3 regions of the Paenibacillus sp. EKM10P genome follow, and region 3 is predicted to be linked to each of the others. Evidence: riboswitches for the same ligand, from Rfam matches in the RefSeq annotation. Region 3 holds a riboswitch; each other region holds the start of a gene.
The links. A riboswitch is a leader RNA that binds a small molecule or an ion and turns the genes downstream of it on or off. The one in region 3 is predicted to bind cobalamin.
Positions count from the first base shown of each region.

Region 1: it holds a riboswitch for cobalamin, as region 3 does, so the genes downstream of both, HFE01_RS11585 (ABC transporter substrate-binding protein) here and cobJ (precorrin-3B C(17)-methyltransferase) in region 3, are expected to answer to the same signal.
Region 2: it holds a riboswitch for cobalamin, as region 3 does, so the genes downstream of both, HFE01_RS02280 (ABC transporter substrate-binding protein) here and cobJ (precorrin-3B C(17)-methyltransferase) in region 3, are expected to answer to the same signal.

Region 1 covers NZ_JAALET010000003.1:482,979-490,550, reverse strand. Annotated here, with positions in the region: gene HFE01_RS11595 (xanthine phosphoribosyltransferase) at 1-295, shown strand, start outside; gene HFE01_RS11590 (nucleobase:cation symporter-2 family protein) at 289-1,596, shown strand; gene HFE01_RS27600 (hypothetical protein) at 1,849-1,980, shown strand; cobalamin riboswitch at 2,363-2,567, shown strand; gene HFE01_RS11585 (ABC transporter substrate-binding protein) at 2,784-4,367, shown strand; gene nikB (nickel ABC transporter permease) at 4,383-5,312, shown strand; gene nikC (nickel transporter permease) at 5,327-6,142, shown strand; gene HFE01_RS11570 (ATP-binding cassette domain-containing protein) at 6,142-7,065, shown strand; gene HFE01_RS11565 (ABC transporter ATP-binding protein) at 7,062-7,572, shown strand, end outside.
Region 2 covers NZ_JAALET010000001.1:508,521-516,092, forward strand. Annotated here, with positions in the region: gene lplA (lipoate--protein ligase) at 1-427, opposite strand, end outside; gene cobD (threonine-phosphate decarboxylase CobD) at 589-1,689, shown strand; gene cbiB (adenosylcobinamide-phosphate synthase CbiB) at 1,679-2,650, shown strand; gene HFE01_RS02275 (histidine phosphatase family protein) at 2,665-3,417, shown strand; cobalamin riboswitch at 3,513-3,728, shown strand; gene HFE01_RS02280 (ABC transporter substrate-binding protein) at 3,938-4,945, shown strand; gene HFE01_RS02285 (FecCD family ABC transporter permease) at 4,942-5,988, shown strand; gene HFE01_RS02290 (ABC transporter ATP-binding protein) at 5,985-6,821, shown strand; gene cobT (nicotinate-nucleotide--dimethylbenzimidazole phosphoribosyltransferase) at 6,862-7,572, shown strand, end outside.
Region 3 covers NZ_JAALET010000003.1:257,070-264,641, forward strand. Annotated here, with positions in the region: gene HFE01_RS10560 (sirohydrochlorin chelatase) at 1-348, opposite strand, end outside; gene cobJ (precorrin-3B C(17)-methyltransferase) at 443-2,239, opposite strand; cobalamin riboswitch at 2,549-2,734, opposite strand; gene HFE01_RS10570 (LOG family protein) at 2,792-3,346, opposite strand; gene HFE01_RS10575 (uroporphyrinogen-III synthase) at 3,546-4,403, opposite strand; gene HFE01_RS10580 (GerAB/ArcD/ProY family transporter) at 4,505-5,659, opposite strand; gene HFE01_RS10585 (hypothetical protein) at 5,703-5,927, opposite strand; gene HFE01_RS10590 (Ger(x)C family spore germination protein) at 5,920-7,137, opposite strand; gene HFE01_RS10595 (spore germination protein) at 7,137-7,572, opposite strand, start outside.

The DNA.
Region 1 (7,572 bases), 230 kb from region 3:
CATTTCCCAAAAATATCTCGATGCCAGCGACCATGTGCTGATCGTGGATGATTTTTTGGCAACTGGTGCAGCTTTGGTCGGACTTACCGATATTGTGAAGGAAGCAGGAGCAGAGCTGGCCGGAGTTGGCTGCGTAATTGAAAAGAGCTTTCAGGAAGGCCGTGGACTGTTGGAGCAAAGAGGTATTGCCGTACGTTCTCTAGCGCGTATCGCTTCCATGGCACCGGGCGAAGTCCATTTTATAGAGGAAGCTGGCACGGTAATTCCTCCCGTTAAGGAGAATGTGGGATGTTAAGTAAACAAAAATTATTTGCGCTGGGTTTCCAGCATGTCATGGCGATGTACGCCGGAGCCATTGCTGTCCCTCTAATTGTAGGGGGAGCGCTGCACCTGACGCCAGCCCAGATGGCTTATCTAGTGGCTGCTGATCTATTCACTTGCGGGATTGCTACATTATTACAGATTATGGGCACACGTTTTTTCGGAAGTAGACTGCCTGTCATTTTGGGCTGTACGTTTACGGCAGTAGGACCCATTATCGCAATTGCTTCGACATCAAATCTGGCGACAGCGTACGGTGCCATCATTTTGTCCGGTATATTTGTGGTGCTTGCGGCACCGTTGTATGGCAAACTGTTACGCTTTTTCCCAACAGTGGTTACCGGCTCGGTCGTTACGATTATCGGTCTATCCCTTATTCCGGTGGCGATGAACAATGTAGCGGGTGGTCAGGGCAGCGCGGATTTTGGACAGCCGCGTAATTTGCTGCTGGCGCTGGTTACACTACTGGTTATTCTGCTTGTCAATCGAGTAGCCAAGGGCTTTTTACGCTCGATTTCCGTTCTTATTGGTCTGTTCGCAGGTACTGTAGTCGCCTATGCGATGGGAATGGTGCATTTTGCTCCCGTAGCGGATGCTTCGTGGGTGAGTATTGCGCAGCCGTTTTATTTTGGTAAGCCGGAGTTTAGCATTATGGCAGTATGTACGATGATTATCGTCAATATTGTGAGCATGGTCGAGTCTACAGGGGTTTATCTAGCAGTAGGTAAAGCGATTGATCAGAAAGTGGAGCAAAAGCAAATCGTCAATGGACTTCGTTCGGAAGGACTTGCAATTATGTTGGGCGGTATTTTTAATGCGTTCCCTTACACGGCCTTCTCCCAAAATGTGGGTTTAATCTCGCTGACTCGCGTCAAATCCCGTAACGTTATTTTTGCTGCGGGCGGCATCATGGTCGTCCTCGGTTTGCTGCCTAAGCTGGCTGCCTTGACGACAGTGATTCCTAACGCTGTGCTGGGCGGGGCGATGATCGTCATGTTTGGCTCGGTTGCTGCATCAGGCATGTCTATTTTGTCAGAAGTGGATCTGCGGAAAGAAAGCAATCTGCTGATTGCAGCATGTAGTATTGCCGTGGGCCTAGGCTCAGCTGTTCTGCCGCAAATGTTCGACCAACTGCCGAGCTTTGCCAAAATGCTGCTGCAAAACGGCATCGTATCTGGCTCGATTACGGCAATTGTCTTGAACATTGTTTTGGCAAGAAAACAGGGTGAATCGGTCAAAGGCGTTAATGTCTCAGAAGTTCCACAGAAGGTTTGATGAATAGGAAATAAACAAAAACAGCCGGAGAGAGGGCGTTGCCTCTTTTCCGGCTGTTTCGCATGGGGTTATCCAGAACTAGTTATTTATTAAGCAGCATGAAATTATTGATAATACCCTCTTTCTGTATGAAGATCGGGGTTTGGATTTTCGAGTGGTAGGAAGAGGCATGGTATAATCTACCTTAAGGACTTTGGATAGTGGTGGATGTTTTCGGATCACGGCGCAGCTTCCCGAAAGGGGGTGAAGCCGATGGTCAACCTTGTGTCGTGCTATGATGTGCTGCGTTGGATGGTTACGTTACTAAGCCTGGTGTTTAGTATTCGTAAACTTTATCGCTGGCTGCGTCGGAAATTTCGGAACAAGCGAAAACCCACCGCGTAATTAGGTTGGCCCCTAACGGTGGGTTTCGTTCGCATTAACATTCAGTTATGCAGCGCGCCGTGGTGGTGATCCACAGCCTTTCAAGTCCTAAGAGTCTTTGCCGTTGGAGCGGCGAAGGCTCTTTTTAGTATACGGATACGGTGGTTATCTCTATACCTAATTTTAACACGTGAATTGCGTGCACGCAACGTTAAGACATACCTTCAATTGCGCGCAAGCAATGAATAGCCTTGGTCTTGATTCACACTATATTATTCAAATTTAAATTATTACGCAACATTTGTTGACAAGCCAGTAGCAACAAAATAAGATAATCCTAAATCGTAATAAAAAGGAATAAAGAAAGAAAACAGGTGTGAGCCGGACAACTCTATATACGAAGTTTCGTAGAGACGATGTAGATAGTTGTTGAGCGTGTTCACTTAAAAGGGAAGTTCGGTAGATTCCGACACGGACCCGCCACTGTATACAGGCATCAGCAGGGTAATGCTGGAGCTTTCAGAACAAGCCACTGGAACTGTGAGGAACCGGGAAGGCCTGAAAGATACGCTTGGAGTCAGGAGACCTGCCTGTTTTGACATCACTGTCAGACCCACGGGATGCTGGGGAGGTGGTTAGGCGTGCTGCATACGGAATGTCTGAAACCGATCTGATCCCTTCTATGTTTTTGGAGCTGGCTTTGAGGTGAGTTTTGACATTTTATAATGAAAGCATTTCTGACTGCTGATCAAGTGGTTGGGAATGCTTTTTCGCGTTTTGCGTTAGGTTTATACGATTTTACAAGATAGAGGGGGAAATGTGGGATGATAGGCAATCGTAATAGGCGTTCATGGTTCATATGTACAGGATTGCTGCTGCTGATGGCAGTTATGACTCTTTCGGGATGTGGCGCAGCCACAAAGACGGAGGATAGCTCGGGCAAGGGTGAGAACACGTCTGCACAACAGACTCAAGCAGATAAAAAGCTAGTGATGGCGTATACGTGGAAACCATCCGGCGTCGATCCGCATGGAGACAATAGCTGGGATGTGATGCGTTCCGGTGCCGGTGAGACACTCATTCGTTTGAATGAAAAGCTGGAGCCTGTGGCTTGGCTAGCCAAGGAGTGGAAACATGATAGTCCTAATGTGTGGTCGTTCAGCGTGCAGGATAAGGTCACGTTTCATAATGGAAAGAGCATGGATGCAGTAAGTGTAAAAGCATCTTTGCTGCGCTCAATCGAAAAAAGCCATCTGGCGAAGGATTTACTGGATGTGAAGTCCATTGATGTAACTGGTCCGCTGACGCTGAAAATTACGACAAACCAGCCGAATGCAGCGCTGGCATCCAATCTGGCTGATCCGTCAACGATCGTGATGGATGTGGCATCCATGAAAGATGAGCAGAGCTACCCTGCAATGACAGGTGCTTTTAAAATCAAAGCCTTCAACAAGGATCAATCCTTGGTCGTCGAGCGTTATGACGGATACTGGGGCGAAAAGGCGCGCTTGGCCGAAGCGACGATGAAATTCATTACGGACGGTAATTCGCGCCTGATGGCGTTGCAATCTGGTGAGGTGGATGTAGCCACGGATATTCCGGTAGATAACGCAGAGGTATTAAAAAAGAACGACAAGCTACAAGTGCTGTCGGCTCCATCCTTGCGCACCCATATGATTGTGTACAACATGGAATCACCTGTGTTCAAGGATGCAACCAACCGTAAGGTGGTGGACAGTCTGATTCCGCGCGCATCCATTGTGAGCGCCGTCATGAGGGGATTTGGTACGGAAGCAAGCAGCCCGTTTCCGGGCATTCTTCCCTTCGGTAAGACTGAGCGTAAAGCATTGGACGGAACGGCGGAGCAGTTGTTGACGAAGGATGGCTGGCAGAAGGATGCCCAAGGTACGTGGACCAAGCAGGGCAAGCCATTCGAGGTTACGCTGCTGACCTTCCCACAGCGTCCGGAGCTGTCCGTCATGGCTGAGGTGATTCAGAGCCAATTGCTAAATGAGGGAATCCAGGTCAAGATTCGCAAGGTGGAAAATATCGATGAGGCGTTGACCAAAAACGATTGGGATTTTGCTATGTACAGCATGCTCACGGCCCATACAGGGGAGCCGCAGTATTTTATGGACATGTTCTACTCCTCTACAAGTGAAGCCAATGTAAGCCGTTATGCTTCCAAACCGCTGGAGAATATTCTTCACAGCCTGAAGTTGGCGAAGGATACCGCACAGCGTAATGCGGTAACACTGCAAGCGCTGGATATCATCAATACAGATTTACCGCAGTCGTTCATTGTGCACCCTGACAATGTGTTTGGTGCGAAAAAAGGAGTAAAGGGCTTTACACCTCATCCGATCGAGTATTACTACATTACAGCGCAATCTGATATTGCGGAATAACGAGCAACGTATCCTATGATTCGTTTTATATTGGAACGTGTGGCGCAGCTGCCCATCATTGTATTCGTTGTATCTACGCTGACTTTTGTACTGATGAGGCTGGCTCCTGGTGACCCTGCTCTCATTTTGCTCACCGCGCATAATGTTCCTGCTTCTGGGGAGGCGCTAACCGCGCTGCGAAACGAACTGGGCTTGAATGAGCCGCTTCATATTCAATATGTGAACTGGCTGAGGGATGTGTTCACAGGACATTGGGGAACCTCGTATGTGTCCAAGGAGTCAGTGCTAAACGAACTATGGAGCAGACTGCCCGCTACGGTGGAGCTAGCTTTGGCGGGCTTTGCCGTCATGACGGTGCTTACGCTTGGGATGGGACTGGCTGCCTCGCTAAAAGTCAGCGGTCCACTAGATCGTCTGGGCAGGCTGTTCGCTTTGCTGGGATCGTCAATTCCTTCTTTTTGGCTTGGGTTTCTGCTGATCTATCTATTTTCCGTTCGCTTGGGCTGGCTCCCATCCATGGGAAGGGAGGACTGGACACATTTAGTACTCCCAGCGCTGACGCTTGGTGCAGGATTGGGAACGGTGCAAGCCCGTGTATTGCGTGCTCAGATGCTGGAGCTGAGTGACCGGAATTTTGTGAAGGCAGCGAGAGCTCGCGGTTTTTCACGTATGCATATTCTCTTTTTTGAGATATTTAAACATGCCGTTCTGCCTATGATCACGCTATTAGGTACGAATCTATCATTTATGCTGGCAGGTAACGTCATCGTAGAAACCATTTTTTCATGGCCAGGGTTAGGAAAGTATTTTATAGATGCAATTACGCAGCGGGATTACCCGGTGATTCAGGGATATGTTATGTTTGCCGCGTTTTTAATTGTAGGTGTTCAGTGTTTGGTGGATGTGGTCCAGACGGTGATAGATCCAAGGCTGCGTTTGCGTTAAGGGGGAAGCTGAAAATGAAAAAGATACGGCTTTCCTTTAGAGGAAGCTTGCTGGCAGGGGGCGCACTATTTGGCCTGATCGTGCTGCTTGGGTTGCTGGCTCCCTGGGCCGCTCCGCATGATCCTCTGCATGTGGACCTTCTGAACCGTTTGGCACCACCCAGCCGTAAATATCCTTTCGGTACGGATCATCTGGGTCGGGATGTGCTGTCACGGCTCATTTATGGAATTCGGACAAGCGTATTAATCGCTTGTGCGATTACGGTAGCTACGCTGTGTATTAGTCTGCCCACAGGCTTGCTCATTGGTTATGTGCGAGGACGTGTGGATCAGCTGATTATGCGGGGAATCGACGGCGTACTGGCTTTTCCCGATATTATTTTAACGGTGGCGATTGTGGGTATTTTGGGGCCGGGTTTCGTCAACATGACCTTAGCGATTATTGCGGTACGGTGGGCGGGCTATGTCCGCTATATCCGCAGTTTGGTTCAAAAAGCCTGCCAGGAGGACTATGTACGGTATGCCCGTTTGTCCGGCAATTCACACATGCGCATACTAAGGCGTTATGTATTGCCACAAGTATGGCCGCAATTATTGGTATATGCGGTATGGGATATCGGACACGTGGTGTTAATGATCGCTGGACTCTCCTTTCTTGGACTGGGTGTACAGCCGCCCAAGCCAGAGTGGGGCGTGATGCTGCATGATGCAACCTCGTATTTTCAGGTGGCTCCGCATGTTATGATCTTTCCGGGTTTGGCGATTATGCTGTTTGTGCTTGCCTGCCAGCTTCTGGGTGATCATTTTTCAGAAAAGGGGGCGGCGAAATAGTGGGAAAACGACCAGTCATAGGGTGGAAGGATACGATAGAGCGAGCTTACGTACAAAAACCGTTGTTACACGTGGAACATTTGGAGATTAGTCGTACAGGTGCAGGAGCAAGCGGAAGCGGGAACGGGAGCAATCCGCTACTGCGAGATGTGAACTTTTCCGTCTACCCAGGGGAAATTGTGGCTCTGACTGGACCAAGTGGATGTGGCAAGAGCCTGACCGCACACGCAATCGCGGGTATGCTGGACCCAGATGTTGGTGTTACGCAAGGGTGCATCTACTATAACGGGGAAGACATTATCCCGTTCCATGAACAGCGCTGGCAAAGACTGCGCCGTGAGGATATTGCCCTGCTCATTCAACAATCGCTGAGCGGGCTGAACCCGATCCGTACCGTCCGCGCCCAGCTGACGGATACGCTTAGACTGCACAGGCGGCGCCAAATGCACGCCCAGAAGGAGCAGGGCCAGGCTGATCTTGCCCCGTCCCACACTGCATCACAGCAGACCCATCGACGACAGGGCGTAATGTCACGGATGCGACAGATGCTGAACCGTGCCACGGAGCTGGCTGGAGGCCGCACTACTCCAGGGCAGGAAGCTTATTTGTGTTCTCTGCTCCGCAAGGTCGGTTTTGCCGATCCTGAGTATATTCTGTCATCATATCCTTTTGAACTAAGCGGAGGTATGTGCCAAAGGGTGCTGCTGGCTGCAATGTTAAGCTCCGGCCCGCGCCTCTTTATTGCCGACGAGCCCACTACAGCGCTGGATGTGATCAACCGCGACAAGGTTCTGTCATTGCTTTTACAGTTGAGAGAGGATTTCGAGCTCACTATTTTGTTAATTTCACATGATCGTCAGGGTATGAGTCGCGTAGCAGATCGAGTATTGGAGATGACCCCGGAAGGGAGGATGCAACCGTGATATTGGAATTGAAGAACGTCACCAAAGCTTATCCTGTCCGCAGACGGAGAAAAGGCTGGTTCAATACGAAACACAGTGAGCAGGCTATAAAGAAAGTGAGCTTGGAATTACGACAGGGAGAATGCCTTGGACTGGTTGGAGAAAGCGGAAGTGGCAAAAGCACGCTGGCACAGTGTATCCTGGGGCTAGAGTCGTTGACCTCGGGGGAAATCTGGCTGAATCAGCAGCCCATACATACCGGAAGGATGAAAGATATTCATCTGTACAAACGAATTCAGTTAGTCACGCAGGACTCGGCCTCCTCACTGCATCCCCGTATGACCATTCGAGATATTCTGATGGAGCCGATCCGGAACTATTTTCCTGAGCGAAAAGTAAGGGCACTGGATATCTGCCTTTCCTTACTGGAATCGGTAGGGTTGGAGGCTGACAGTCTGAAAAAATACCCTGCGCAGCTAAGCGGTGGACAAAAACAGCGGGTGTGCATTGCTCGGGCGTTGGCCGTTG
Region 2 (7,572 bases), on a different contig from region 3:
GTCCACGTGTGGCAAATTGAGCATTTCCTGAAATTTTACGTTCTCCGACTTGCAGATCGTTGCGTCCCGTCATTTCGGCTTCTACTCCCATTTGGTGGAGGGCGTCAATCACAGGTTGCGTAAATTTGAGGAAATTATGAAAGGACTCCCCGTTATCCTTGGTAATGAAGCTGAAATTTAAGTTACCGAGATCATGATATACAGCCCCGCCGCCGGACAGGCGACGAACGACTTGAATATTGTTGTCTCTCACAAACTCAGCATTGATTTCTTCAACGGTGTTTTGATGCTTGCCTATAATAATAGAAGGCTGATTAATGTAAAACAGCAGATAGCTGTCGTCCAGCGGTAAATGCTTGAGCGCGTATTCCTCAATAGCAAGATTAATGGCTGGATCGTGTATGCCCTGGTTGTCGATGAACAGCATGTCCATTCCTCCGTATATACAAACTGTGTATTTTATGTGTGCCTCCCCCTATTGTAACCCAAGTGAGCCATGTACAAAAGCTCATTTGCATTGACGGGACGCGAAAAGCAGCCTCATAATGGAGCTAAATGATTGAAAACGGGCGGAAAGGATATGAGGCAATGATAGAGGTTTACGGTCATGGCGGGGACAGGGAAACGGCTGCCGCGACATTTGGCGGAGCTGCGGCGGATTTTGTGGATTTTAGTGCGAATATTAATCCGCTCGGCCCGCCACCGGAGGTGCTTGAGGCACTGCGAAGCTCATTGGACACGGTGATTCGCTATCCAGACCCTGGACACCGCCACTTTAAAAATATGCTGGCACGGCGGCTGCACGTTCCACCGGAGTCGCTGAGCATCGGTAACGGCGCTGCTGAAAGCATGGCGCTGCTGCTATTGGGCCTGGCTCCCAAGCGTGTGGGCACAGTGGAGCCGTGTTTTTCGGAATATGCCGAGCTGGCTGGCAAATTTGGAGCCGAGATCCACCGGGTATACGGGAAGGCTTCGCTTCAATGGAAGGCAGACGTGGAGGACATCCTTCAGCTCATGAAGCAGGTAGATGTACTGTTCCTTGGGCAACCGAATAATCCGAACGGTGTGCAATATGGCGTGCAGGAGCTATACGAACTGGCAGAAGCGGCTGGCAGAACGGGTACCGTGCTGGTGGTGGATGAAGCCTTTATTGATTTTATCCCACTGGAACGACAAGTCTCATTATTGCCTGTGCTGGATCGCTATCCTCATGTGATTTTGATCCGATCGATGACCAAATTTTATGCCATTCCTGGCTTGCGATTGGGCTATGCGATTGCTCATCCGGACTATATCCGGCAAATGACGGCCAAACAGGTGACCTGGAGTGTTAATGGATTGGCGTTGCTGGCTGGAGAGGCGTGTCTGAGAAGTGGGCAAGCTTATGAGCGCCGCACACAGGAACTGATTGCGACGGAGCGCAGTCGCTTGCTGACTGCCTTAGCGGAATGGGGCTGCGGTGTCGTTCCCGGCGAAGCCAATTACGTGCTAGCAAGGGCGCCGGGAACGTGGAGTTCATCGGCTATTCAGCAGGCGCTTGGACAACGTGGGATTCTTATACGTAGCTGTGCCATGTATCCGGGGCTGTCGGCGAGCCATTTTCGAATTGCAGTCAAGGACGCCGAAGCCAATAATATGCTGCTGTCTGCACTCAGTGAAGTGTTGGAGGAGGAGCGGCGTGATCGTTAGCTTGGTTATCATGGCAGCCTATTTGCTGGACAGGCTAATCGGCGATCCGAGATGGTTGCCACATCCAGTCATCGGGATGGGACATGCCATTTCAGCATTGGAAAAAGCGATTCGTCGTAAGGTCCGCAGTGACCGGGGATTGAAACGTGCGGGTATACTGCTTCCACTCATTGTGGCAGGAGGCTCCTTTGGGCTTGCTTGGGGGCTATTGTGTGTGCTTGCCTGGATTCACCCATGGTTGTCTGTCGTCGTAGAAATTGTTCTGGTTGCAACCACAATTGCTTCCAAAGGACTAAAGGACGCAGGGATGGCCGTATACCGAGCGTTGCAGGCGAATGACCTGACTGTGGCACGTCGGGAGCTAGGCATGATTGTCGGGAGGGATACGCAGCAGCTTGACGAGCCTGAAATTGTACGCGGTACCGTCGAAACAGTCGCTGAAAATATCGTGGACGCCATTATTTCCCCGCTTTTTTATGCCCTGATCGGGGGAGCCCCCTTGGCACTGGCATATCGTGCCGTAAATACGCTCGACTCAATGGTTGGCTACAAAAATGAAAAGTACCTGCATTTAGGCTGGGCCTCGGCACGTCTGGACGATGTAGCTAACTACATTCCGGCTCGCCTGACAGCAGTTATGCTTGTGATAGCGGCGTGGTTGTATCGGCTGGATGCTGCAAGAAGCTGGCGCACAGTCAAGCGGGATGCCCGTCTGCACCCAAGCCCGAACAGCGGCTTCCCCGAATCAGCAGTGGCAGGTGCCTTGGGGATTCGTCTCGGTGGCTACAACGTGTATCACGGCGTACGCTCCTTTCGGGCATATATGGGCGAAGAGATACGACCACTGGAGTCGAAGGATATCCGGCATACCATCCGGCTGATGTTCGCCGTATCCACTATGTTTGTAGGGTTGTGTTTGTTGGGAGCTGCGGGGTGTTTTGCCTTGGGATGGATGCGGTGAGGAGTGACATTATTTTGAAACAAAATACAGAAGGGAAAAGAGTGCGAGAATGTGCACTAAGTCCGAACCCACAACAGGATAGTGAGCCGAATGATGCTAAAGAAGATCTGCAGTGGGACATGGAGCTCGTGCTAGTTCGTCATGGCACAACCTCATGGAATAAGGAACGTCGATATCTGGGACATGCCGATTTGAGTTTGCTGTCTGGAGCAGAGCAGGAATTAAAGCCTTTGCGGGAAAAATTGCAGGGCCAGTCCTTTGCTCAAATCTATTGCAGTGACTTGATGCGATGTCGCCAGACCTTGCAGATCATTTTGCCGGAGTCAGCATTGACGACTGAACGTTCCCTATCTGCTATGCCTCCCATGATGGAACCACGTCTGCGAGAACTTCACTTTGGCGAGTGGGATGGAAAAACGTATGACATGCTTAAGGATGTGGCGTTGTATCGCGCTTGGATTGATGAGCCGCAACGAATCACCCCGCCTGGAGGAGAGTCTTGGGTCCATTTTGTGAATCGTCTGCGTGAATTCCTTGACTCTCTGTTTGCGTGGCGCATTGCTTTGAAGGTTCAGCCAATAGAGTCGAATGCTGCACCGCCCTCTGTTTTGGTTGTCACGCATGGTGGAGTAATTCGCCAATTGGTTTGTATGCTGATACCAGGTCATGATTTTTGGAGTCTGAATCCAAAACCGGGAGAAGCGATTAGGCTTCAGTTAAGGCTGGCAGGACTGCACAATTGTATAGCAAAATTGCTTTTTCACTAGGGTAGTTGTGGCGAATCAAGCAGCTGTTTGGGTTGTAAGCTAACTCTTTTTAACCTATAATCATCAAGTAAAAGAACGGCTTGACTACACTACATCAAATATCCAGCAGACGAGGTCGGCGCCGTGTGAGGGAACTTGCTTTTCTTCATTGCGCTGTTAAAAGGGAAGTCGGTGTGAGTCCGACGCGGTCCCGCCACTGTAAATGGAAACATGCTCATTAGCCCTGTTACATGTGCCGCCAAGCATGTGAAAGAATATCAGGGCATGCCTCTTCCATAAGTCAGGATACCTGCCCGTCCGCCTGTCACCATAATCCTTCGAGGAAAGGATGACGTGTTCGCAGTGACTGTCCATGCGGAAAGAAGCTGCCCGCCTGCGCACGATCTGTGCTAACGTGACCCCTGTATCCTGATATGAGGATGCGGGGGTTTTTGATAGGAAAAGAAGGCTGGAATGAGGAAAATATCGGATGATGTTCAAGTAACGCTCTTAACGATTTTTGTATGAAGGGGTGCAAATCATGGCAGGCAAAAAAATAAAGGTATGGACAACAGGTCTATTGGCGCTGATATTGGCAGTTGTGCTGAGTGCATGTGGCGCGAATGGAAAAAATGTAGAAAATAAAGAGGGCCAAGCTTCTTCACAGCAGCCGGGACAGACCGTGACCGCACAAGAGCCTCCGGGCAAAACGGTTTACCCGCTAACGGTTAAGGATGCAACAGGACAGGAATTTACATTTAAAAAGGCACCGGACAAGATCGTTTCCGTCTCCCCGGCAGAAACCGAGGCGTTGTTCGCTATCGGATTGGATAAGGAAATTGTTGGTGTATCCGACTACTCTGATTACCCGGAGGCAGCTACGAAAAAGCCTAAAGTGGGCGGTATTATGAAACCGAACGAAGAGGCGATCATTGCTGCGAACCCTGATGTCGTTTTTGCAGGAATTTCACTTAGTGAACAGGCTACGACTAAGCTGCGTGACATGGGAATTATGATTTTTAAAACGGAACCGAAGACCGTTGAAGATGTCATAGCTAACATCGAATTGTATGGGAAAATCACCGATCATCAGAAAGAAGCGAGAGCGGTGACCGACAAGATGAGAGCAGATGTAGCGGAAGTGAAAGAAGGAGTTAAAAATATCGGCAAAGGGCAGAAGCTACGGGTATACGTCGAATTTTCACCAGGCTGGACAGTGGGTAAAGGCGAGTTTATGGACGAACTGATCACATTGGCGGGCGGCGAAAACGTGGGTGCCACGCAGAAGGGCTGGTACCAAATCAGTGAGGAAAATATTATAGCTGCCAACCCTGACGTGATTTTATACAGCAAAAGTGTGAAGGATGACAAAACAGGCCAGTCCCTCGGCGATATCATAAAAGCTCGTAGTGGATGGGATCAAATATCGGCTGTTCGTAACAATCGTGTATTTGCCGTGGATGATAATTTGATTAGCCGTCCAGGTCCACGCGTAACAGAAGGACTCAAGGAAGTAGCCAAGGGCGTGTACCCTGAAATTTTCAAATGAACCGTAGACTGATCGGTTTTGGGGGGACTGGTCTTGTCTTGCTGCTGCTGACGCTGCTGCTCTGTCTTGGCATCAGCTCGGTCAGTCTTCCGGTCAGCCAGATCACAGGTATTTTGATCAACCACCTACCGTGGTTAGGTGATACGTTTACACCGGATTGGAATACATCTGCAGAGCAGATTATTTTGAAGGTGAGACTGCCACGGGTGTTACTGGGAATGTTGGTTGGAGCAGCGCTGGCGCTGGCGGGAGCCGGATTTCAGGGTGTGCTGCGTAATCCTTTGGCTGATCCGTATACACTGGGAGTGTCTTCGGGAGCTTCGGTAGGAGCGGCAGTGCTGATTTATTGGGGGCTTCAATTTTCATTTGTGGGTATATGGACCCTTCCGCTAGTCGCATTTATAACCGGCATGCTGACGCTGTGGATGGTGTTGACGTTGGCGCGTGAAGGTGGGAAAATTCCGACCCAAAGCCTCATTTTATCAGGTGTGGTGATGCAATTTTTTGGGGGAGCCATTGTTTCTTTTCTGACAGCCATGTCGAAGGAAACAGTCAATGAAATATTGTACTGGACGTTGGGAAGTCTTAGTCTGCGAGGTTGGTCATATACGGGAATTCTTTTACCTTACGTGATCGTTGGGTTGGTGTTTCTATGGAACCGGGCACGGGTGCTGAATATTCTGGCTTTGGGTGAACGTCAAGCGGCTCATATGGGGGTTCATGTAGATGCGACGAAGCTATCTGTCCTGATCATATCTACCTTGCTGACAGCTGCCGCTGTCTCAGTATGCGGAGTCATTGGCTTTGTCGGACTCGTTGTACCACATATCATTCGTCTGGTGACAGGTCCTGATTACCGGATGATCGTTCCGTTGTCTGCACTGGGTGGAGCTATTTTTATGGCTTGGGCAGATACGGCAGCTCGTACGCTGTTAGCCCCGACGGAAATTCCTTTGGGCGTGATGACAGCCTTTGTGGGAGCACCGTTCTTCGCATATCTCCTGTACCGGAACAAGAAGCTGCGCAGGGGGGATCTGCTGTGACCGAACCAAGTGAATTACTAAAGGTGCGTGCTCGAGCATTAGAGGTAGCGGGCCTGAGCCGTGCTTATGGGGATTTCCATGTGCTAAAGAATGTTAGCTGGAACGTAGACGAAGGAGCTTGGTGGGGGATCATTGGTCCGAATGGGAGTGGTAAATCCACGTTGCTGCATCTGCTTTCTGGTGTAGACCAGCCGACCTCTGGAAGTGTTCATATCTATGGTAAAAAGATCGATAGCTACAGCAGAAAAGAGCTTTCCCGACTTGTAGCTGTACTCCAACAGGAGGGGATTCCTCCAGTAAGATACACGGTCAGGGAAGTTATAGAAATGGGACGGTTCCCTCATCAGGACTGGCTAGGCAGGGAAAAGGGAGTTGATGTGGAGGCGATTACGGATCGGGTCCTAGCGCGATTGAGTCTAACTTCACTAGCTGACAGAACATTGGATCGCTTGAGTGGGGGACAGCGACAGCGTGTAGCTTTGGCGAAAGTGATGGCGCAGGAGCCACAAATATTGCTGCTGGATGAACCCACGACCTATTTGGATTTGCGCTATCAGCTTGAATTTATGGAATTGCTGGCAGAATGGCGCCAAGAAACGGGCGTGACGATCATTGCTGTCCTGCATGATCTTAATTTGGCGGCACAATTTTGCGATAGTTTGCTTGTACTTAAGGATGGAATGGTTGAAGGATTGGGTAGTTCATCGGATTTGCTAACAGAGGACCGGATTCGGCGTGTATATGGTGTGGAGCCTGCGATGCTTCCGCATCCCGATAGCGGCGTACCGCAACTCTTGCTGCGCAGAAGCTCTGCGTCTACAGCAGACCAATAGGAGATTGGGAACATACTAAAAAGAGCAGGGAGTGGAAGGTATGAACGACAAGCTGCGTCAGCTGATCGATAGCATAGCCCAGCCGGATGGAGTGGCGGCTTCGGCAGCGTCAGCACATTTGGACCAATTAACAAAGCCACCTGGAAGTCTTGGAAAACTGGAGAGTTTGGCCATCCAGCTAGCAGGAATTACTGGCGTGGACAAGCCTGAATTTGATCATAAAACGGTGATGGTCATGGCTGCGGATCATGGGGTGTGTGAAGAGGGAGTTAGCGCCTTTCCAGCTGAGGTTACGCAGCAAATGCTGTATAACATGCTGTCAGGCGGCGCAGCAATTAATGTGCTGGCACGTCATGCAGGCGCTGATGTCCAGGTAATAGATGTTGGCGTGAATGCGGACGTTGCTCACCCGGATTTGGTGAATCGTAAGGTGCGTATGGGCACTTCGAATATGGCTAAAGGGCCAGCCATGCTGCGTACGGAAGCGGAACAAGCGGTTTTGGCCGGAGCTGAAGCCGTAGCAGAAGCGGTTAAAGGTGGCACACGTCTATTTGTTACCGGAGAGCTGGGCATCGGGAATACGACAGCCAGCGCTGCGGTTGTATGTGCGCTCACCGGACTTGATCCGGAAGTGATCGTGGGCCGGGGAACAGGGGTAGATGTGGCGGGGCTTACCCATAAAATAGCCGTTGTCTGCCGCGCATTGGATGTGAATCAGCCGGATGCCAATGACGCACTGGACGTGCTGACC
Region 3 (7,572 bases):
CAAGCGGTTAAGCAGTATGCTAACGATTTTTTCGTGAACGCCAATCGGACGTCCGTATACAAATTCCACCTGCGGGTATTTTGCCTTTGCCCGGTCGATTGCCTTCGGAATATCAATTTTGGCATGCACTGCTGCGAACAAAATAATCGGAATAAAAACGACACGCGTCGCCCCTTTGTCCACACACGCCTGTACTCCTTCGGCAATACTTGGGCGTGCCAACTCCAGAAAACAGGTTTCTACACACGTACCTGGCGCCCGATCTGCCACCGCTTGCGCAAATTCCAGTAGTTCCTGATTACCCTCTGGGTCCCGACTTCCATGTCCAACCAACAATATTGCATCCACTGCTGTGTTTTCCTCCTCATTGATAGGGATAGCCTACATGACGCCCTATTTTATATATATGCTTGTATCCTGTTCATCAAGCCTACCAACCCACTTAATCACCACAAACCGCGTTCACTTCTACTGTTGCTGGTGCATCTTCATGTCGGAAACCCGCAACGATGCCTACACGTTTAAAGAATTTATGAAAACGCTCGTTCGGATGCCCTTTTTCCTTATATTCAGCAATAATGTTCTCCACGATATCCGTAATCTGATCACCCGGAATCCCTTCCGCTACGGGCTGAGCGGCATGAGCATTACGGCCAAATTTTTTGCCGCCGAGAAACAGATCGTATCCTCCCTTGCGATAGACGATGCCGATATCCTCCAGCACCGCTCCATAGCAAGCCATGCCGCATCCATTCAAAGCAATACTCGTTTCCTTGGGTGCCTGTAATCCGCCAAGTACAACCTGTAGATGCTCAGCCACAGGCACCGCATCATCTTTCTCCATATTGCAGAAGTCGCAGGCCTTCACCTTAAACACATCGCCGATCGGCATGACAATGAATCGTTCATCCCGAAGCCGTCCGACCAGTTCCTCGGGGTCTGCGCACGGCACGCGCAGCACGATCTGATGATCTGGCGTGTATTCCAGCTCGCCATCATCACCCGCTACCTCGGCAAGCAGTGCCATCTGCCGAGCAGTGAACTTCTTGTTTCCCACGCCAGGGGAAACCCCCACCTCAAACAGTGCAGGCTTGCCAAAGCCGCCTGACGCCTTCCCAGTCGTAGCCACCGTTGCCGTTCCGACGGCGCTCTGGGCGGTAGGCGCTTGCCCGCTCCAGCGAGCATTGGCTTCGCCCGGCAGCTTGCCGCCGACAGCTAGGCGGCTTAGTGCCTCTGCTGCCAGCGATGCTGGAGCCGCTCCGGTTGGCTTCGCGGGCGCAGCCTGCACGGTAGCCATCGCCTGCGGGCGTGCTTGCGTGGCAACCGCAGCGCTGCTCGCGGAAGGCTCGGGAGACGCAGTCAGAGCTCCACCTCCCTGCGGTGTATCCAGTGCGCGATCCTCTTGCGCGCCCAGCGACCACGGCTCCGCTTCCGTGCGAAGCCGCTGATGCGGTTTGAGCACTTGCTCGGTCGCGTCCAGCGTGTATTTACGCTGATAGCCGCGCGGAGTCACGATTAACCCGTCATACACTGTCGTCGAGGAATTGCCGATGATTACGGTCGTCAGCATCCCGATATCATGGTTCAGCATATCTTCCAGCGTCGTTACAATAACCTGCTGACGTTCACGATAAGCACTCTTCACCAGTCCAACTGGAGTTTGCGGATCACGGTAACGGAGCAAAATGGACTGCGTCTCCACAATCTGGCGGGTACGTCGACCACTGCGCGGGTTGTATAAGGCAATCACAAAATCAGCCGAAGCCGCAGCTTCTACACGCTTCACGATCGTTTCCCACGGGGTCAGATGATCACTCAGACTGATTGTGCAAGCATCATGCATAACCGGCGCTCCCAACAACGAAGCACAGGATTGAATAGCCGAGATCCCCGGCACAACTTCTACCTCAACCCCGTCCTCGCGACGCCAGCCTTTTTGCATCAGCACTTCGTACACCAGCCCTGCCATGCCATAGACCCCAGCATCTCCACTGGAAATGACGGCTACCTTCTTACCCATCTCTGCTTGGCGAACCGCCTCCTGCGCACGGCTCACTTCTTCTGTCATCCCTGTGCGTACAATCTCCTGTCCGTTCAACAACGGACGGATCAAATCAACGTAGGTATTGTAGCCGATAATGACCTCACTTTCGGCCAGCGCATCCAACGCCCGTTTTGTGATATGTTCCATATCTCCTGGTCCAAATCCAATCACCAGCAATTTTCCTAATGGGCTCATCGTGCTCCTCCTATCATCCTTTTCAGGGCAGCTATACTATCTATTTCAATAATTTGTGGCATCCTTTAACTCAAAAAACCCCCATCCTGCCCGGATGGGGTTCCTATGTACGTATCTCTCTTACCAGACGAAACAGCGTAAGAAGACAGTTCTTGTCTTCCTCCTATCTGCCGTTGTTTTCCATCTGTTTTGTTTACGCTTCAAACGCTGCTGAACGTTCATATCCACGCAAACCTGTAACCAACATGGAAAAAGCAACGTGTGCCTGATTTCCTGATTTCGTACACCCATCCTCTCCGCGAAGGTTAACGGTGCATACAGATCAAGGTAGGTCTCCTGGCTTGGCATCAACGGATTCTCTCGTCTTCCCCGTTTTGTACGAGTGACCATTTAAAAGAACCCTCTTCCTTACAGTGGCGGGACCGCTCGGGACTTGCACCCGATTCCCTGTTACCCTTTGCTCAACCGCAAAGGCACCTTGTCTGTCCGCTATTTGATTATGGGTCTTATCATAACCTTGCCTCAATCAGTTGTGCAAGCACGAAAAAAGCTTTATTTCAAGTTCTCTGCTTTATTTTTCAACATATGCAGCAGTTCATCCGGGTCCGCAGATATACTCAGTAGCGCTGGATGATCAGCTCCGGTAAACCCTTCCTGCACGCTATGACGTACCATTTCTACCAACGGGTCAAAATATCCATTCACATTCAGCAGCCCAATGGGCTTGCGATGTATACCGATTTGCGCCCAGCACAATACCTCGAACAGCTCCTCAAAGGTTCCCAAGCCTCCCGGAAGGGCTATAAACGCATCGGCCATCTCGCTCATCGCCGCTTTACGTTCATGCATGCTTGCTACCTCAATAAACTCGGTAACTCCCCGATGAATGATCTCTGCATCGAATAACAGGGTGGGCATAATGCCGGTGACCTGACCGTCACCCGCCAACAGTCCATCCGCCACCTTACCCATCAGCCCTCTGCTGGAGCCACCATAAATTAAACGGATATGCTGGCGAGCCATAGCTTCACCCAGCTTGCCTGCCGCCTCAACATATACCGATGAATGTCCAGGTCTGGACCCTGCAAATACACAAATAGAATTCATAAATGTCTCAGCTCCTGTCCTCAATATCATGCATCGAAACTTATTCATTATATTAGATAAATATTTTCGCTATAACAAAAAACTTTGCGATGCATGTCCAACAAAAAAAGATAAAGACCTCGTAGGCCCTTATCTCTATTTTACTCTGTATTAGTAAATATAAGTTCATTTTTAGCTTACTGCATTTATCAGTTCTAGCTCATTTCAAATGACCGTTCACGCTCTTCAGACCACAGCCATGCACCGAATCGCTATGTTCGAAATATTTGCCCAGTTCTACCATCATCGCACCCATGCGCTCTTCAGTTGGAAATACGACTCGTTCAATCCCTTCTTCCAAAATGGATTGTGCAGTCACCTTGCCTACCGATACAGCAATGACATCTTCACGAAAAGCTTCCAGTAAATCCTCCATTCGATTTTGCTTTCTGGCATATTGGGCCAAAAATCGAATTTGTGGACCACTCGTGAACGTAACGGCATCAATCGTACGGTTTATAACATCATCTAGTAGCGCCTGCAATTTTGCTTCTTCAGGTGGGATATGCTTATAAGGAAGTACTTGGCGGGTCACTACGCCTTGCTCATCCAGCCACTCTACCAACCGGGGGGCCGGGTCTCCATGCAGTTGCAACAGTACTTCCTTCCCCTTCAGATCATATGGGGCAAAAGCCCGTGTCAATCCGATCAAACTTCCGTCCTCGTCCCGTACTGCTGGCGTAAAGCCACGCTTTTTGAGTCCATTGACCGTCTTGTAGCCCCGTGCTGCAATGTTGGAGGATTGCAGCAACTCTATAATCTGCTCGGCCACGCCCATATCCTCTGCCATATCGAACAGAGCATCCAGTCCCATACCTGTCGTGAAGATGTACCAGTCCGGAGGGTTCTTCACCCACGATACAACAGCGTTGCGCAGCTCGATATCATCCAGAAAAACAGTCCCCTGGGCCGGGCGTTCTACTGGCTCGCCCCCCATCTTCATAACTAGCAACGCCATTTCTTCTGCTTTACGGGGACCGGCAAGAGCGACTCTCTTACCTGCCATGCGTTGTGCCATGCTGTTGCCTCCCTTGTAGATGTCGTATTTCTTTCTACCAAGTATACAATCAGAAAGGCAAAAGACAAATAAGAATTACTTTTTCGATAAATACAGTAATCTTATAAGTGGGCGTGTCCTGTTTCGCTTTCCTGCTGGCCTTCTTTCTGATCACTTCTATCCCTCTCCCTGCCAGATGATGAATTATCATCACCTCTCCCTTTAAATTTGGGTCGGAGCAACATCCACAGCAAGAAGGGCATGAATACAAAAAAGATGACCATCACCGCAGTCCATTCCCGGCTGAAATCATAAATTTGTACGATGTTGGAGAACAGCATAAACGAACAGACATAACCTAACAAACCTAAGGGCCAAACCATCAGACTCCCCCAGACATGGGCAAACATGCGCTTTACCGCCAAACTGGTAACGTACAGATCAATTCCAATCTTCGTAAGAAAGGCTGGTACGGTCAGTGCTGCCACGAACAAGTCGAACCGATCCAGGAAGTCCGTTAGTTGCAACTGACGCACCAGTTCATACGATGGATAAAACAGTCGTGACAAGATAGGAACTCCAATCACCAACTCCGACAGCAACACCAGCATGATTATAATAGCGGTTCCGAGTAAATGCCCCAACCACGCACTACGTCCATTATAGCTCTTCCCAGAAATCACAAAGGGAACGATCATGATATCGGCCATATATCCGAGCATGCGCCAGCTCCCCTTGATCACTCCATCTACCTCCGGATGTAAATAGGGTCTCAGCATCGAAAAATCCATATTACCTCCAAAAAAAAGCGGCATAGTCAACAGTGTCACAATCAACAATGGCACAAAAATCTCGGTCATATTGACAAGGGTACTTATCCCCCCTTTAACCATAAATGCCATAGTCAATAGCACAATAAGAGATACGACCACAATCGGAGTCAGCGGCAAAAGAACCACCTCCACCAGATCGGTAATAATCCTCAAATCCCGCGCAAAAATGATCAGGAATAAAATGAAATAGACTGCAAGCAGCATACGTCCCAGCACAGGGTGAGAGCTTACCATCGCCTCCATCAGATCCTGATCAGGGAAACGGCGTTTGAGTTTCAACATCGCCCAGATCGGCAAGCAGAGCACAATGGCTGCAATTATACAGGTCCAGTAGGCATGCTGATTCGCGTGATCTGCTGCCTGCGCCGGAGCATGTATAAGGGTAATACCGACCTCCATCAATACACTAAACAGCACAATTTGTCTGGTTGTGAACTGTTTCATGCAGGTACATCCTCCTTTTGCCCGCAGGCATCCATTACACGATTTACAACGTAGGGGGGAGCCACATGTCAATAAAGCGGGTCAGCCAAGTAGCCACATAAACAGTGCTCTTCGTCGATGTGCCATAAATCCAGATGCCAATGCTAATGACATACAATACGCGGGAGACCCAGCGATTGACGGCAGGTGCATTGCTAATACGTTTACGGTCAATCAGATACATGAAGATCATAGCCAGCAATAAAGGTAATAGAAAAACTTTATTCATTCTGGATTTGCTCCTTTTTGACCCCGAATGGCTTGGTGACCGCCCCGATATTCTCAATATGCACGACCGGATCTATGGTGACCTCCACCTTGGGATACAATTGCTCCCACTGAGGTTTAATCCGTTTCCACTCATCCGGGTGATTCGTAATAATAGCCCGGCCCAGGCCAAGCACGTCTGAATGATACTTTTGCTGAATCACATGAACAGCCTCTCCCAGCTCCCTCTTAATTTCCTCGACCGTTTGCTGCTCCAACCACTTCAAATTCTCCTCCCTGGAAATATCGAAGCTCGTCTCATTTTCCTTCACATTCCCATTGCAGTTCATATGAACCGTCATTCGAATTTCGTCCCCCCGAATAAAAGGCTCGATATGAACTTTATTTTCGATGAGATGCACAGATATATAGCCTCTACCTTTGGGAGGGGGGATAAAAATTTCTGTTTCTTTGGCTTGCTCCATACCCAACAGCAGAAACCGACTGAGGTGGTTATCAATAATCCCTGTTAATCTGTCTTGGCGAAAGACAGCCAGTCCATCAACCTGAATATTTGTCTTCTTGTCTTTAAGACTATCAGGCCCATTCTTCACCAGAGACATTACTGGAACTATCGGGTCAATGCCTTCCAGCAGGACGGAATTCATCAGCAGCTTAACGGAACGAGGTTTTTTCATATAGGAAAAGTTGAGCTCACGCACCATTTCCGCTGGATATTGCTCAATCGGAGCATCTGCCTGAAGCATTTCCATCGCTGACCCCTTTGTAATAACAACAAGGGAAGACAGGCGGTTCTGCGGAATACGTGCAATGACATCCATCATTTTGCTAATTCCTTCTCGGGCTAGCGTCTCCCCGAGCAGCAGCACCCGTCGATGAGAATAATTCAGTGTTCGCGAAACCTCTCGCTGTTCCTCAGTACTTGCTCCCCGGAAGCTTGGACCTGTTTTGGACTCCAGGTAGTAGGACTTCGTACCACTGGTACCCCCCCCTCCTCCTGTGCTGCCCGAAGATCCGAGCTGTCCGGGCAGAGCAATTTGCATCGTTACCCGGTATTGATCGCCTTCCTTATCCAGTCCGGTACCCATCACAAAGGCCACATCATTCACTTCACGGCGATCCCAACATCCTCCCAAAAGAATAGAACAAAGCAGTAGACAACAAAGTACAGCTGCTTTACGTATTTGCTGTGTATTTGATGTGGGCTTCATCACCATCCCTCCTCGGTTTTAGGCGATCCGTTCATCTCTTTCTTCGCTCGTTTGTTGTTGTCCTTACCAATCCATGAAGGACGTTTGGTCATTTTCCACCAAGGTGCACGGACGATAATATCCTTTTGATCCATATGGTTGTACGGGCTATATCCACTCATATAAGGGACACCAAACGATGTTAGCTTGGTTAGGTGCGTAGCAATCAGCGTTGTCGCAATAATGATGCCAAACAAGCCAAATAAACCAGCCATCAGCATGATTGGAAATCGCAGCAGACGAACCGTAATGGCAAAATTAAAACGCGGTATGGTAAACGAGGCAATACCTGTGAGCGACACAACAATAACTATTGGCGCCGATACGATTCCTGCCTGTACTGCGGCCTGACCAATAACGAGCGCCCCAAGGATACTGACGGCCTGACCAACCGTT